Regions from separate parts of the Streptomyces sp. NPDC087859 genome, predicted to be linked through region 1. Evidence: riboswitches for the same ligand, from Rfam matches in the RefSeq annotation. Region 1 holds a riboswitch; each other region holds the start of a gene.

Evidence for each region. Region 1 has a riboswitch for cobalamin ahead of ACIOHP_RS15010 (ABC transporter substrate-binding protein). Riboswitches for the same ligand answer to the same signal wherever they lie in the genome.
Region 2: another riboswitch for cobalamin. It lies ahead of ACIOHP_RS15685 (cobalamin biosynthesis protein); the one in region 1 lies ahead of ACIOHP_RS15010 (ABC transporter substrate-binding protein).
Region 3: another riboswitch for cobalamin. It lies ahead of metE (5-methyltetrahydropteroyltriglutamate--homocysteine S-methyltransferase); the one in region 1 lies ahead of ACIOHP_RS15010 (ABC transporter substrate-binding protein).

The regions. Positions count from the first base shown of each region.
Region 1 covers NZ_JBIUUU010000005.1:515,336-519,720, forward strand. The annotation lists gene ACIOHP_RS15005 (FAD-binding dehydrogenase) at 1-1,022, shown strand, start outside; cobalamin riboswitch at 1,110-1,287, shown strand; gene ACIOHP_RS15010 (ABC transporter substrate-binding protein) at 1,341-2,393, shown strand; gene ACIOHP_RS15015 (FecCD family ABC transporter permease) at 2,390-3,403, shown strand; gene ACIOHP_RS15020 (ABC transporter ATP-binding protein) at 3,400-4,221, shown strand; partial or broken gene ACIOHP_RS15025 ((2Fe-2S) ferredoxin domain-containing protein) at 4,202-4,385, shown strand, end outside.
Region 2 covers NZ_JBIUUU010000006.1:73,349-77,733, forward strand. The annotation lists gene ACIOHP_RS15665 (class II aldolase/adducin family protein) at 1-398, opposite strand, end outside; gene ACIOHP_RS15670 (lysozyme) at 595-1,350, shown strand; gene ACIOHP_RS15675 (inorganic phosphate transporter) at 1,495-2,742, shown strand; gene ACIOHP_RS15680 (hypothetical protein) at 2,777-2,998, shown strand; cobalamin riboswitch at 3,138-3,270, shown strand; gene ACIOHP_RS15685 (cobalamin biosynthesis protein) at 3,371-4,312, shown strand; gene ACIOHP_RS15690 (cobyric acid synthase) at 4,309-4,385, shown strand, end outside.
Region 3 covers NZ_JBIUUU010000016.1:97,582-101,966, reverse strand. The annotation lists gene metE (5-methyltetrahydropteroyltriglutamate--homocysteine S-methyltransferase) at 1-1,563, opposite strand, end outside; cobalamin riboswitch at 1,719-1,941, opposite strand; gene ACIOHP_RS34975 (carbonic anhydrase) at 1,998-2,723, opposite strand; gene ACIOHP_RS34970 (DUF485 domain-containing protein) at 3,168-3,587, shown strand; gene ACIOHP_RS34965 (cation acetate symporter) at 3,584-4,385, shown strand, end outside.

The sequences.
Region 1 (4,385 bases):
TCGAGCTGCGCGCCCCGGTGGTGATCGTCACTTCCGGCGGCATCGGCGCCAACCACGACCTCGTCCGGGCGAACTGGCCCGCCCGTCTCGGCACCGCGCCCAAGACCATGATCACCGGCGTGCCCGCGCACGTGGACGGCCGCATGCTTGCGATCACGGAGAAGGCGGGCGGCCGGATCGTCAACCCCGACCGGATGTGGCACTACACCGAGGGCCTGCGCAACTACGACCCGATCTGGCCGGGGCACGGTATCCGTATCCTGCCCGGCCCGTCGTCCATGTGGTTCGACGCCACCGGCAAGCGGTTCAACTCACCCGACATTCCCGGGTACGACACCCTGCACACCCTCAAGTCGATCACCGACACCGGCTACGACTACTCCTGGTTCGTCACCACCCAGAAGATCATCGCCAAGGAGTTCGCGCTCTCCGGCTCCGAGCAGAACCCGGACCTGACGGAGAAGAACATCTGGAAGCTGCTCTCCCGCATCTGGCAGACGCCGGAGCCGATCGAGAAGTTCAAGAAGAACGGCGTGGACTTCGTCGTCGCCACGACCCTGTCGGAACTCGTCAGGGGTATGAACAAGCTCACCGGCGAGAACCTGATCAAGCTGGATGGCCTTCAGCGCCAGATCGAGGCCCGCGACCGGGAAATCGACAACCCCTACACCAAGGACGTCCAGGTCATGGGCATCCGCAACGCCCTGGCCTACCCTGGCGACACGCTCAGCCGCACGGCCTCGGCCCACAGAATCATGGACTCGAGCGCCGGGCCGCTCATCGCCGTACGCCTCAACATCCTCACCCGCAAGACCCTCGGCGGCCTCCAGACCGACCTCTCGGGCCGCGTCCTCAACGACGCAGGCAAGGCGGTCCCCGGTCTGTACGCGGCCGGCGAGGTCGCGGGCTTCGGCGGAGGCGGCGTCCACGGATACCGCTCCCTGGAGGGCACCTTCCTTGGCGGCTGTCTCTTCTCCGGCCGCCAGTCGGGCCGAGCGGCGGCCGCGGCAACGGCGACCTGATGCCAGTGCGCTGCGGATCGACCAGAACACGAGCACCTTCGTGTCCTACCCCGTGACCAAGCGCACGATCTGACCGCACGACGGACTTGATAGCCTCGACGGGCCAGTCGAGCCACACCCGAGGCCAGGGAATCCGGTGCGAATCCGGAACTGACGCGCAGCGGTGAGGGGGACGGGCGGGGCACGCACGCCACTGGGAGACCGGGAAGGCGCCCCGGCCGGACGAACCCGAGTCCGAAGACCTGCTGGCACCTCCGCGCCCCGGCGCGGGGGACACCCGTAGGCCAGGCTCCGCGAACGAGCCCCGACCCCCGAGGCATGCCCGTGCTCCGCACACCCGCTCACCTCCCTGTCCCGGCCCTGCTTCTCACCTCCGCCCTGCTGCTCACCGCCTGCGGTTCTGCCGACGGCGGCGACGCGAAGACCGAGAAGGCCGCGGCCGCCGGCTACCCGGTCACCATCGACAACTGCGGGAACAAGGTCACCATGAAGTCGGCCCCGAAGCGGGCCGTCTCACTCAACCAGGGCACCACGGAGATCCTGCTCTCCTTGGGCCTGGCCGACCGCATGGCGGGCACGGCGACCTGGACCGACCCGGTGATGAAGGGCCTAGAGAAGGCCAACGCCACCGTGCCGCGCCTCGCCGACAACAACCCCTCCTTCGAGAAGGTCCTGGACGCCGAACCCGACTTCGTCACCGCCTCCTTCGTCTCCACCCTCGGCAAGGGCGGCGTCGCCACCCGCGAGCAGTTCGAGAAGCTGGGCGTGCCGACCTACGTCTCGCCGTCCGACTGCGCGGCGGGCAAGGACAACGACAGCGGCGGCGACGGATCGCGCTCCACACCCCTCACGCTCGACGTCGTGTACGGCGAGATAGGCGACCTGGCACGGGCGTTCGGCGTCGAAAAGCGCGGCGAAGAGCTCGTCGCCGCGCTGAAGAAGAGGGTGAGCACAGCCGCTGCCGGACTGCATGCCTCAGACGTTTCCCTCATGTACTGGTTCGCCAACTCCCAGTCGCCCTACCTCGCCGGCTGCTGCGGTGCGCCCGGTGCCATCACCCGCGCGGTCGGCGCGAAGAACGCCTTCGCCGACACCCACGACGAATGGCCCCAGGTCAACTGGGAGACTGTCGCCGACCGCGACCCGGACGTCATCGTCATCGGCGACCTGACCCGCAAGCAGCAGACCGCCGAAACCGCCAAGGCGAAGATCCGCTTCCTGGAGACGAACCCGGCCACCCGCAACCTCACCGCCGTGAAGAAGAAGCGGTACGTGCTGCTGAGCGGGCAGGCGATGAACCCGTCCATCCGTACGATCGAGGGGATCGAGAAGGTCGCGGCCGGGCTGCGTGACTTCGGGCTCGCCAAGTGACTTTGCGCACAGCGCTGTTGACCGGCGGCGGACTGACCGCGCTGCTCGCCTCGCTCGCTGTGGCCGTGACGATCGGCCCCGCCGACATCTCCACGGGGGACGTCTGGGCGTCCGTCGCGGCCCATCTCGGACTCGGCGAGGGCGAGTTGGCGCCGCTGCGGGACGGCATCGTGTGGAACCTGCGGATGCCGCGGACCCTGCTGGCCGCCGTGTGCGGGGCCGGACTCGCCGTGTGCGGCGCGGTCATGCAGTCGCTGCTGCGCAACCCGCTCGCCGACCCCTTCGTGCTCGGGGTCTCCTCCGGCGCCTCCACCGGCGCTGTCGCCGTGGTGGTGCTCGGTGTCGGTGGGGGAGCGCTGTCCCTGTCGGCAGGAGCCTTCCTCGGTGCGCTGCTCTCCTTCGGTCTGGTACTGATGCTCAGCCACACCCTCGGCGCCAGCACCGACCGGGTCGTCCTGTCCGGGGTCGCCGCCATGCAGCTGTTCTCCGCGCTGACCTCGTTCATCGTCCTGACCTCGGCCGACCCGGAGACCACCCGGGGCGTACTCTTCTGGCTGCTGGGCTCGCTCAGCGGCGCCGACTGGGGACAGGTACTCCTCTGCACCGCCGTCCTGGCTGCGGTCCTCGTCGTCTGCCTCGGCTACGCCCCAACGCTCGATGCGTTCGCCTTCGGGGACGATGCCGCCGCGGGACTCGGGGTCCGGGTCGCCCGCACTCGCCTGATCCTGCTCTGCGCCACCGCCCTGCTCACCGCCGCGCTGGTCAGCTGCGCCGGCGCGATCGGCTTCGTCGGCCTGGTCCTCCCACACGCCACCCGCGCCCTCACCGGCGCCGGCCACGCCCGCCTCCTGCCCGTCACCGCGCTGACCGGGGCCGTCTTCCTGGTGTGGGTGGACACCTTGGCCCGTACCGTCCTCGCCCCCCAGGAGGTCCCGGTGGGCGTGGTGACGTCCCTGATCGGCGTGCCAGCGTTCGTGGCCGTGCTCTACCGCAGACGGAGCAGGACATGACCAGCCTGCACGCGGACCGCGTCGTACGGCGCCTCGGTGACCAGGTCGTCGTCGACGGCGTCACCCTCACCCTGCACCTCGGTGAGACCGTCGGCCTCCTCGGACCCAACGGCTCCGGAAAGTCGACCCTGTTGAGGTTGCTGGCCGGAGTCCTCGCACCCACCGCCGGAGTCGTGAGCCTGGACGGGCGCCCGCTCACCGAGGTCGGCCGCCGGGCCACCGCCCGCCGCATCGCCACCGTCAACCAGCACGCCGACACCCAGACCGAACTCACCGTCCGCGACGTCGTCGCCCTCGGCCGCATCCCGCACCGTCGCGCCTGGACACCGGCCACGGCCACCGACGCGCAGGCCGTCACTGAGGCCCTCGCGCGCACCGGCCTGACCGACCGGGCCGACCAGTTCTGGCACACCCTCTCCGGCGGCGAACGCCAGCGCACCCAGATCGCCCGCGCGCTCGCCCAGCAACCTCGCGAACTCCTGCTCGACGAACCCACCAACCACCTCGACATCCAGCACCAGCTCGATCTGCTGGAACTCGTCGCGAGCCTGCCGGTCACCACCGTTCTAGCCCTGCACGACCTCAACCTCGCCGCGATGTACTGCGACCGCCTGCTCGTCCTGCGCGAGGGCCGCGCGGTCACGGAGGGCACCCCCGCCGAGGTGCTCACGTCAGCCCTCGTCGAACAGGTCTACGGCGTCCGCGCCGAGGTCACTCACGACCCCGGCCACCCCGTGATCCGGTTCCTGCGTCCATCAACCCGAGACGGATCTCCTCTGGAGAGAAGTGTGAAGAACGATGCCTCAACAGCGCCCTGAAGCGGCTGGCACGGAGCACACCTCCGCCGAACCGGCTCCGTGCCGTGTCGTCGTCTGCCGGGACTGCTGCTGTGGAACCCCGAAAGTCACCGGTGTCGATCATGACCGGCAATTCGCGCGCCTGGCCGAGGAGGTGCCCGTACGCGTCTCGGACTGCCTCGACG
Region 2 (4,385 bases), on a different contig from region 1:
GTCGAGACGGCCGTCGCGTGGACGGCGTGGGTGTGGACGACGGCGCCGGCGTCGGTGGTGCGGTAGATCGCGAGGTGCATGGGGAGTTCGCTGGTCGGGACGAGCGTGCCCAGGACCTGGCGGCCGTCGAGGTCGACGCCGGTCACGTCGTCCGGGGTCAGCCGGTCGTACGGCACGCCCGAGGGTGTGACCAGCACGGTGTCGCCGACGCGTACGGAGACGTTGCCGGAGGTGCCGACGACGAGTCCGTCGGAGACGGTGCGACGGGCGGTCGCGACCAGTTCCTCCCAGGCGGGCACCTCCTCGGCGCGCACACTTCGCTTCCACGGCTCCGGCACATCCCGTGCGCCCTCTCCGGCACCCCGTCCGTCCCGCTGGTCGCGTCGCTGCTCAGCCATGTCGCGATCCTGTCAGGTGGGGCCGCCGAACACGGCCGGGCGGGGGCACTTTAGGGCGGAGGCCAGGCGTCCGGAAGGTAGCAAATGCGGATAACTCCCCCTCTGTGAGGGCTTGGCCGTAGAGCGCCGGGCATGCGCGGATCTTCCAGTAATCTCTGCCTGTTTTGTCGTGCACGTCGCCATTCCGGGGGGAAATATGGCCCGTGATCGCACACCTTCCCGTCACCGCGGCCGCGGCCGCGTCCTTGCCGCGTCCGTTGCCGCGCTCACCCTTGCGGGGACCGCGCTGGCCGAGTTTCCGGCGTCGGCGGCCGGTAAACCCAAGGGGCACGACGTCTCCTCGCACCAGAAGAACGTCGACTGGCAGAAGGCGAGGTCCAAGGGGGCGAGGTTCGTCTACGTCAAGGCGACCGAGTCCCACACCTACCGCAACCCGTACTTCGACCAGCAGTACAACGGCGCGCGCGACGCGGGCCTGATCCGCGGGGCCTACCACTTCGCCCTGCCGGACAAGTCGTCGGGCAAGGCACAGGCGGCGCACTTCGTGCGCAACGGCGGCGGCTGGAGCGCGGACGGCTGGACGCTGCCGCCGGCGCTCGACATCGAGTACAACCCGTACGACGGCAAGCACAAGTGCTACGGCCTGAAGAAGGCCAGGATGGTCAGCTGGATCAAGTCCTTCAGCAACGAGGTGAAGCGGCTGACCGGGCGCCGCCCGGTGATCTACACGACCGCCCACTGGTGGAACACGTGCACCGGCGGCAGCGGCGCCTTCGCCTCGAACCACGCGCTGTGGGTGGCCCGCTACAACGCGGCGGACGCCGGGGCGCTGCCGACCGGATGGGGGTACTGGACCATCTGGCAGTACGACAACGGCGGCAGCCTGCCGGGTGATCAGAATCTCTTCAACGGGTCCCTGGCACAGCTGAAGGAGTTCGCCCGGGGCTCGTAATCGTGCGGTGGTCGGGCCGCGCTGGAGGATCGGAGGGGAATCCCTCGGTTCCAGACACCGTGCGGCCCGCCTCAGTTCATCTTCCGTTCACCCTGGTTACTTACGTTCGACCAGCCAATGACGCTCGAACGATTGCCTGGGTAAATGGAAAACTTCTCGCTGATCCTCGCGATTGTGGTAGTAACCGCACTTGCGTTCGATTTCACGAACGGTTTTCACGACACCGCCAACGCGATGGCCACCACCATCTCGACCGGTGCGCTCAAGCCCAAGGTCGCGGTGGCCATGTCCGCCGTGCTGAACCTTGTGGGCGCCTTCCTTTCCGTGGAGGTCGCCAACACGATCTCCAAGGGTCTCGTCGACGAGAGCGGCATACGTCCCGAGGTCATCTTCGCCGCCTTGGTCGGCGCGATCCTCTGGAACCTGCTGACCTGGCTGGTCGGACTCCCCTCCAGCTCCTCGCACGCCCTCATGGGCGGTCTGATCGGCGCCACCATCGCCTCCGCGGGCATGGGCGCGGTCCACGGTGACGTCCTGGTCACCAAGGTCCTGATCCCGGCAATCGCGGCGCCCATCGTCGCGGGCCTCGCCGCGATGCTCGCGACCCGCCTCTCCTACTCCATCGGCAAGAAGGCCGACGGCAAGGCCGCCGCGAAGGGCTTCCGCGCCGGCCAGATCGCCTCGGCGGGCCTGGTCTCGCTGGCCCACGGCACGAACGACGCGCAGAAGACGATGGGCATCATCACCCTGGCCCTGGTCGCCGGCGGCGCCGTCGCTCCCGACTCCGACCCGCCCACCTGGGTCATCCTCTCCGCGGGTCTCGCCATCGCGCTCGGCACCTACCTCGGCGGCTGGCGCATCATCCGCACGATGGGCAAGGGCCTGACCGACCTCCAGCCGCAGCAGGGCTTCGCGGCCCAGACCAGCGCGGCCACGGTCATCCTGGCCTCCTCGCACCTCGGCTTCTCCCTCTCCACCACGCACTCGGTCTCCGGTTCGGTGATGGGCGCGGGCCTCGGCCGCAAGGGCGGCGTCGTCCGCTGGTCCACGGCGACGCGGATGTTCGTGGCGTGGGGCCTGACGCTCCCGGCCGCGGCGCTGGTCGGCGCGCTGGCGGAGTGGGTCACCGGCTTCGGCGACTGGGGCACCGCGGTCGTGGCGGTCTTCCTGATCGCCTCCAGCGCGGCGATCTGGAAGCTCTCGCGCCGTGAGGTCATCGACCACACGAACGTCAACGACAGCGACGAGGAGCCGGCCGGCGTGGTGACGACGGCGATCGCCGCGGTCACCCCTCCCCCGGCGGGCACGGTGACCGAGGACCTCACGGCCACGATCCCGGCCCCGGCCGCGACCGCCGCCCCGGAGCCCGCCGCTCCGCCGGCCGCCGTCTGAGCCCGCCGCACCCAGGAACGAAGGAATCACCGACATGAAGATCGACTGGGAAGCGCTGGGCTCCGTCTTCGGCGTCAGCCTCGTGGTCACCGTGGCCCTCGTGGCCCTGTTCACCCTCGGCATCATGGGCCTGTCCCGCCAGGAGCGGGCCACCGCACAGGGCGGATCCGCGGGTCTCGCGGTCACCGGCGCGTACGCCTGCTTCGCGGCGTGCGCGGCGGCGGTGACGTACGGGATCTATCTGATCGTCGCCTGACGCGACGAGCGAACACCCCGTGGGGTGCGGGACGGTCACCGTCCCGCACCCCACGTTTTTGTCGGGCCCGCAACCCCCCGTGTGTGGGCCTCAGCACACTCTCCCGTCCCAGGTCAACGGCAAGTTGACGGCCCTTCCGGGCCCGTGGTGGACTGCCGGGGCCATGTACGACGGCAGAAGAGGAAGCCGGTGGAAGTCCGGCGCGGTCCCGCCACTGTGACCGGGGTAGGTAGCCCCGGGAGCCAGGAACTCTCGTCGTCGGTCTCGTCGAACCAGGGCGTGGACACCCTGAGTGAGGACATATCGCCATGCTCGCCTGCCGTTTGAGATACCGCACCAGGTCACTTTCCGACGCCACGGCCGGCTGAGCCGATGCGTGCCGATCGCGTCTTCGCGTACGGCGCCGCCGCCGGACTTCTCGGTGACCTGCTGCTCGGTGATCCACGCCGGGGGCATCCGGTCGCCGTGTTCGGGCGGGCCGCGGGTGCCGTGGAGCGGGTGTTGTGGCGGGACCACCGGGGGTGGGGGGCCTTGCACACCGCGGTGTGCGCCGGGGGCGCCGTCGTGCTCGGAGCCATGGCACAGAAGGCCGTACGCCCCTCCCCCGCCGCCTCCGTCGCGCTGACCGGTGCCGCCACCTGGGCCGTCGTGGGCGGTACGTCGCTCGTACGCGAGGCACGAACCATCGGGCGGGCCCTGGAAGTCGGGGACGTCGAGGCGGCGCGGGAGCGGCTGCCTCATCTGTGCGGGCGGGATCCGCAGGCCCTCGATGCCGACGGGATCGCCCGGGCCGTGGTCGAGTCCGTCGCCGAGAACACCTCCGACGCCGTCGTGGGTGCCCTGGTGTGGGGAGCCGTCGGCGGGGTGCCCGGGCTGCTCGGGTTCCGCGCCGTCAACACCCTTGACGCCATGGTCGGGCACAAGTCGCCGCGTCACCGGCGGTACGGATGGGCTTCCGCGCGGCTCGACGACGTCGCCGGGTGGCCGGGGGCCCGGCTGACCGCCGTACTGGCCGCTGTCGCCGGGAGCGATCCGCGGGGGGCGCTGCGGGCCTGGCGCAACGACGCCGGCCGGCATCCGAGCCCCAACGCCGGGCCCGTGGAGGCCTCGTTCGCCGGGGCCCTGGGCGTGCGGCTCGGCGGGACCTTGTCGTACGCGGGGCGCGTCGAGCACCGGCCCGTGCTGAATCAGGAGGGGCGTTCCGTGGAGGTCCAGGACATCGAGCGGGCCGTACGGCTGTCCCGTCGCGTCGGTCTGCTCGCGCTCGGCGTCAGTGCCGCCGCGCGGGCCGCTCTCAGGGCGCGTGCGTCATGAGCGGCGGTGGACTGCTCGTCGCCGGCACCACCTCCGACGCGGGCAAGAGTGTCGTCACCGCCGGGATCTGCCG
Region 3 (4,385 bases), on a different contig from region 1:
GTGCCGGGTGGCGAGGTAGCCGGTGAGCTGTTCGGCGAAGTACTGGACCATGTCGTTGCGTTCGGGCTCGCCGTGCACGAGGACGTCGATGCCGGTCTTCTCCTGGAAGGAGATCACCTCGCGGATCTCTGCCTCGATGCGCTTGTCGTATGCCGCCGTGTCGATGCGTCCGGCCTTCAAGTCCGCCCGTGCCGTGCGTAGTTCGCCGGTCTGGGGGAAGGAGCCGATGGTCGTCGTGGGCAGCGGCGGGAGCTTCAGACGGGCGCGCTGGGCCAGAACACGCTCGGCGTACGGCTGTGAGCGGCGGGTGTCGGCATCGGTGACGGCGGCCGTCCGGGCGCGCACGGCGTCGTCGTGGGTGAGGGGGGAGGCCGCGCGGGAGGCCAGGTCCGCGCGATTCGCGGCGAGTTCGGCGGCGATGGCGTCGGTGCCGCGGGCCAGTCCGCGTGCCAGGGTGACGATCTCGGACGTCTTCTGCCGGGCGAAGGCAAGCCAGCGGGCGATCTGAGGGGCGATATCGCGTTCGGCCGTGACGTCGAGCGGGACGTGGAGCAGGGAGCAGGAAGCGGCCACGTCGACCCGGTCGGCGAGGCCCAGCAGGGTGCCCAGCGTGGACAGTGACTTCTCCAGATCGTTGATCCAGATGTTGCGCCCGTCGACCACCCCGGCCACCAGCCGCTTGCCCGGCAGCCCGCCCACGGCGGCGAGGTCGTCGAGGTTCGCGGCGGCCGGGCCGGTGAAGTCCAGGGCGAGGCCGTCGACGGGTGCCTTGGCCAGAACGGGCAGGGCCTGTCCGAGGCGGTCGAAGTACGAGGCCACGAGCAGCTTCGGCCGGTCGGCCGGAGCGCCGAGTTCACGGTAGGCGCGGGCGGCGGCGTTCAGTTCCGCCGGGGTCCGGTCCTGGACGAGCGCGGGCTCGTCCAGCTGCACCCACTCGGCGCCGGCGGCCCGCAGATCCGACAGGACGTCGGCGTACACGGGCAGCAGCCGGTCCAGCAGGGTCAGCGGGTCGAAGTCGGCGGCGACCCCGGGGGCGGGCTTGGCCAGCAGCAGATAGGTGACCGGGCCGACCAGGACCGGCCGGGCCGCCAGGCCGAGTGCGCGGGCTTCCCGTACCTCGGCCACCTGCTTCGAGGGATCCGCGGCGAAGACGGTGTCCGGCCCCAACTCGGGAACGAGGTAGTGGTAGTTGGTGTCGAACCACTTCGTCATCTCCAGTGGCGCGGTGTCCCGGCCGCCGCGCGCCATGGCGAAGTAGCCGTCCAGTGGGTCCGCCGCGACGGCGTCGCGGTGGCGGGCGGGGATCGCGCCGACCATGACGGTGGTGTCCAGGACGTGGTCGTAGTACGAGAAGGCGCCCGTCGGCACCTCGTGGAGGCCGGCGTCGGCCAGCTCTCGCCAGTTCGAACGGCGCAGGTCGGTGGCGGTCCGGTGGAGCGCGTCGGCGGTGACGCGGCCCTTCCAGTAGCCCTCGACCGCCTTCTTCAGTTCCCGGTTCGGGCCCTGGCGCGGGTAGCCGTACACGGTGGCGTGCGCTGCCGCGGCTGCGGACTCGGTGGTCACGGAACTCTCCTTCGCGAGCTGTTCTCGTAGCACGACCCCGGCGACGGGGGAGAACGCGAAGGGAACGGCACTCCGGGCGGCCGCACGAGAACCCGTGCCCGCTCTGAGTGTTCGCCGACCCGCCCTCGAGGTCACCGGGATCTCCGTGTACGAATCGGTCGTACACGGGCAGTGGCAGGTCTTCGGACTCGCGGGCACACCTCGTGACATACGAGGCACCTAATGGCCGTCGCTTCCCAGACCCGCTTGCCGGGTCCAGTGCGTGTGACGGCGGTCGTTCCCGCTCACCGCTGCGGGGCAGTCCCGGATTCCCACCGGGTTCCCTCTTACGACGCGCCTGCCTGGCGGACAGGGCGAACCAGCTGCGTGCTCAGCCTATACACGAAGACGGGGTCGCCGCCGGTGACTTGACCGGTGGCGACCCCGTCCCCGGTTCAGGAGATGCGGTGCACGAGCTGGGTGGTCAGCTCGTAACGGGCCCCTACGACGGCCAGTTCACCGGCGGCCACCTTCGCGGCGAGGTCGGGCTCCGCGGCGATGCGGGAGCGGATGGCCCGGACGTTGGCGTCGATGGTCGCGTCGACGCGGGCGGCGCCGTCCTTGGTGCGGTCTATGTTCGGTCGTATCTGGTCGGCCAGGTACTGGATGTGGGCGGGCAGTTGCGCGCCGGTGACGTCGCTCTCGACGGCGGCCTTCACGGCGCCGCAGGACTGATGACCCAGGACCAGCACCAGCGGGATGTCGAGTTCGAGCACTCCGTACGCGACACTGCCGAGCACGGCCTCGTCCAGCACCTCACCGCCGCTGCGCACCGTCATCAGATCGCCGAGGCCCTGGTCGAAGACGAGCTCCGGGGGCACCCGGGAGTCGATGCACCCGAGGACGAGGGCGAAGGGGTGCTGTCCCGTGGCCAGGGCCTGCCGGACGGCGGGTGATTCGTCGGGGTGCCGCTCGCGGTAGGTGCGCCAGCGCAGATTGCCCGCCGCCAGTTCCCGCAGCGCCTCGTCGGGAGTGCCGGGTCGAGGACGCGTGCCGGCGGGGGTAGCCGAGGCGGGGGTAGCGCCGAGCGTGAGGCCGGCGCCGAGAGCCGCGGCACCGGTGAGCCCGGCGCGCAGCAGTGCGCGGCGCCCGGCTCTGTGGGGAGTGTCTTGAGAGTTCACGGCGACGAACGTATGTCCGAGTCCGGCGCCGGTCCGTCGCGTTGCCAAACCATGGTGAAGCGCGGGGAAAGCGTGACGTGATCTTGGGCGGATCTTGGTCTTACCCGGTGCCGTCCTTGGTGCGGCGGCTGCGGCAACTGCCTTGCTGTGTACTGCATTTGAGACAATCTGGCTCGAGAGAAGGTGCAGACCTGATCCCTGGAGAGCCCTTTCCGCAGGCTGTGCGGGAGTCGTCGCGGAGGCCGGAGCGTGTGAATGAGTCAGGGCGGGAACCGGCCTTGTTCGGCCCGTTGATAGTTCAACGTGGCCGCTGCGAGAATCCCCGTCCCGACCCCGTTGTGACAATTCGCGTCACGCGAATTTCTGATGCACGAATCCCCCACGAAGTCCGCACAGAGCGTGGCTCTGGCCTGCCTCCGCGCAAAGCAGCGAAGAAGGTGCATTGTGTCACGGCACTCCCTGCCGTTCGGCGCCCCGCCGCCGAACTCCGAAACTCCCCGTGAATCCACGGAGCGGTCGACGGTGGCGCGCGATCCCGCCTATCGGACACTCCGCCACGCCCACCGCCGGTTCGGAGCGCGGGCCACGGCCGTCGCCGTCGGCGGATTCCTGGTGTACGTCCTGCTGTCCGGCTTCGCTCCCGCTCTGATGAACCGCACCCTCGGCGGCCACCTCACCCTGGGGCTGGCCCTGGGGCTCGGGCAGTTCGTGCTGATGGGCGTCATCGTGCGGCGCTACCTCGTGCACCACCGCACCCACATCACACCCGTCGTCCGAGGCCTGCGCGGGCTCGCCCGCCACCAGGAGGCCGCGGCGCGGGCGCGAGTGAGCGCCGCTCCCCGTGAGGGGGACCACCGCCGATGATGACGACCGGCGCCGCGGTCGTGGACCGCTTCAGCCTGCAACTGACGCTCGTGCTCTTCCTGTCCGTGGTCGTCGTCACCCTCTTCACCGCGTTGCTGACCGCACCGCAGGGCGACGAGATCAGCGAGTTCTACCTCGGCAACCGCATGATGTCGCCGCTGCGCAACGGACTGGCCATGTGCGGCGACTACCTGTCGGCCGCGACCCTGCTGGGCAGTACCGGCCTGGTCGCCCTGACCGGCTACGACGGACTGCTGTATCTGTGCGGCACCGCCGTCGCCTGGATGATGGTCCTGCTGCTCATCGCCGAACCCCTGCGCAACGCCGGCAGGTTCACCCTGGGCGACACCCTGGCGTACCGTCTGCCCCGCATGCAGCGACCGGTACGCCTCGCCCTGGCCGTCTGCACCCTCGCCGTCGCCACCCTCTACCTGGTAGCCCAACTCGTCGGCAGCGTCGCGCTGTTGACCCAGTTCACCGGCGAGCCCAGTGCCACCACCCGCGCCCTGTGCGTGGTCGTCATCGGCACCATCGTCATCGTGTACGCCGCCATCGGCGGCATGCCCGGCGCCACGTTCATCCAGGTCGTCAAGGCCGTGATGCTGATCTGCGGGGTCACCGTGACCGCCGTGATGGTGCTGCACCGCTTCGACTGGAACTTCGACGCCCTGCTGGCCGCCGCCGCGGACAACAGCGGTCGAGGCCAGCGGTTCCTCGAACCCGGACTGCGCTACGGCGGCAGCACCACCAGCAAACTGGACTTCTTCAGCCTCCAGTTGGCCATCGTGCTCGGCCTCG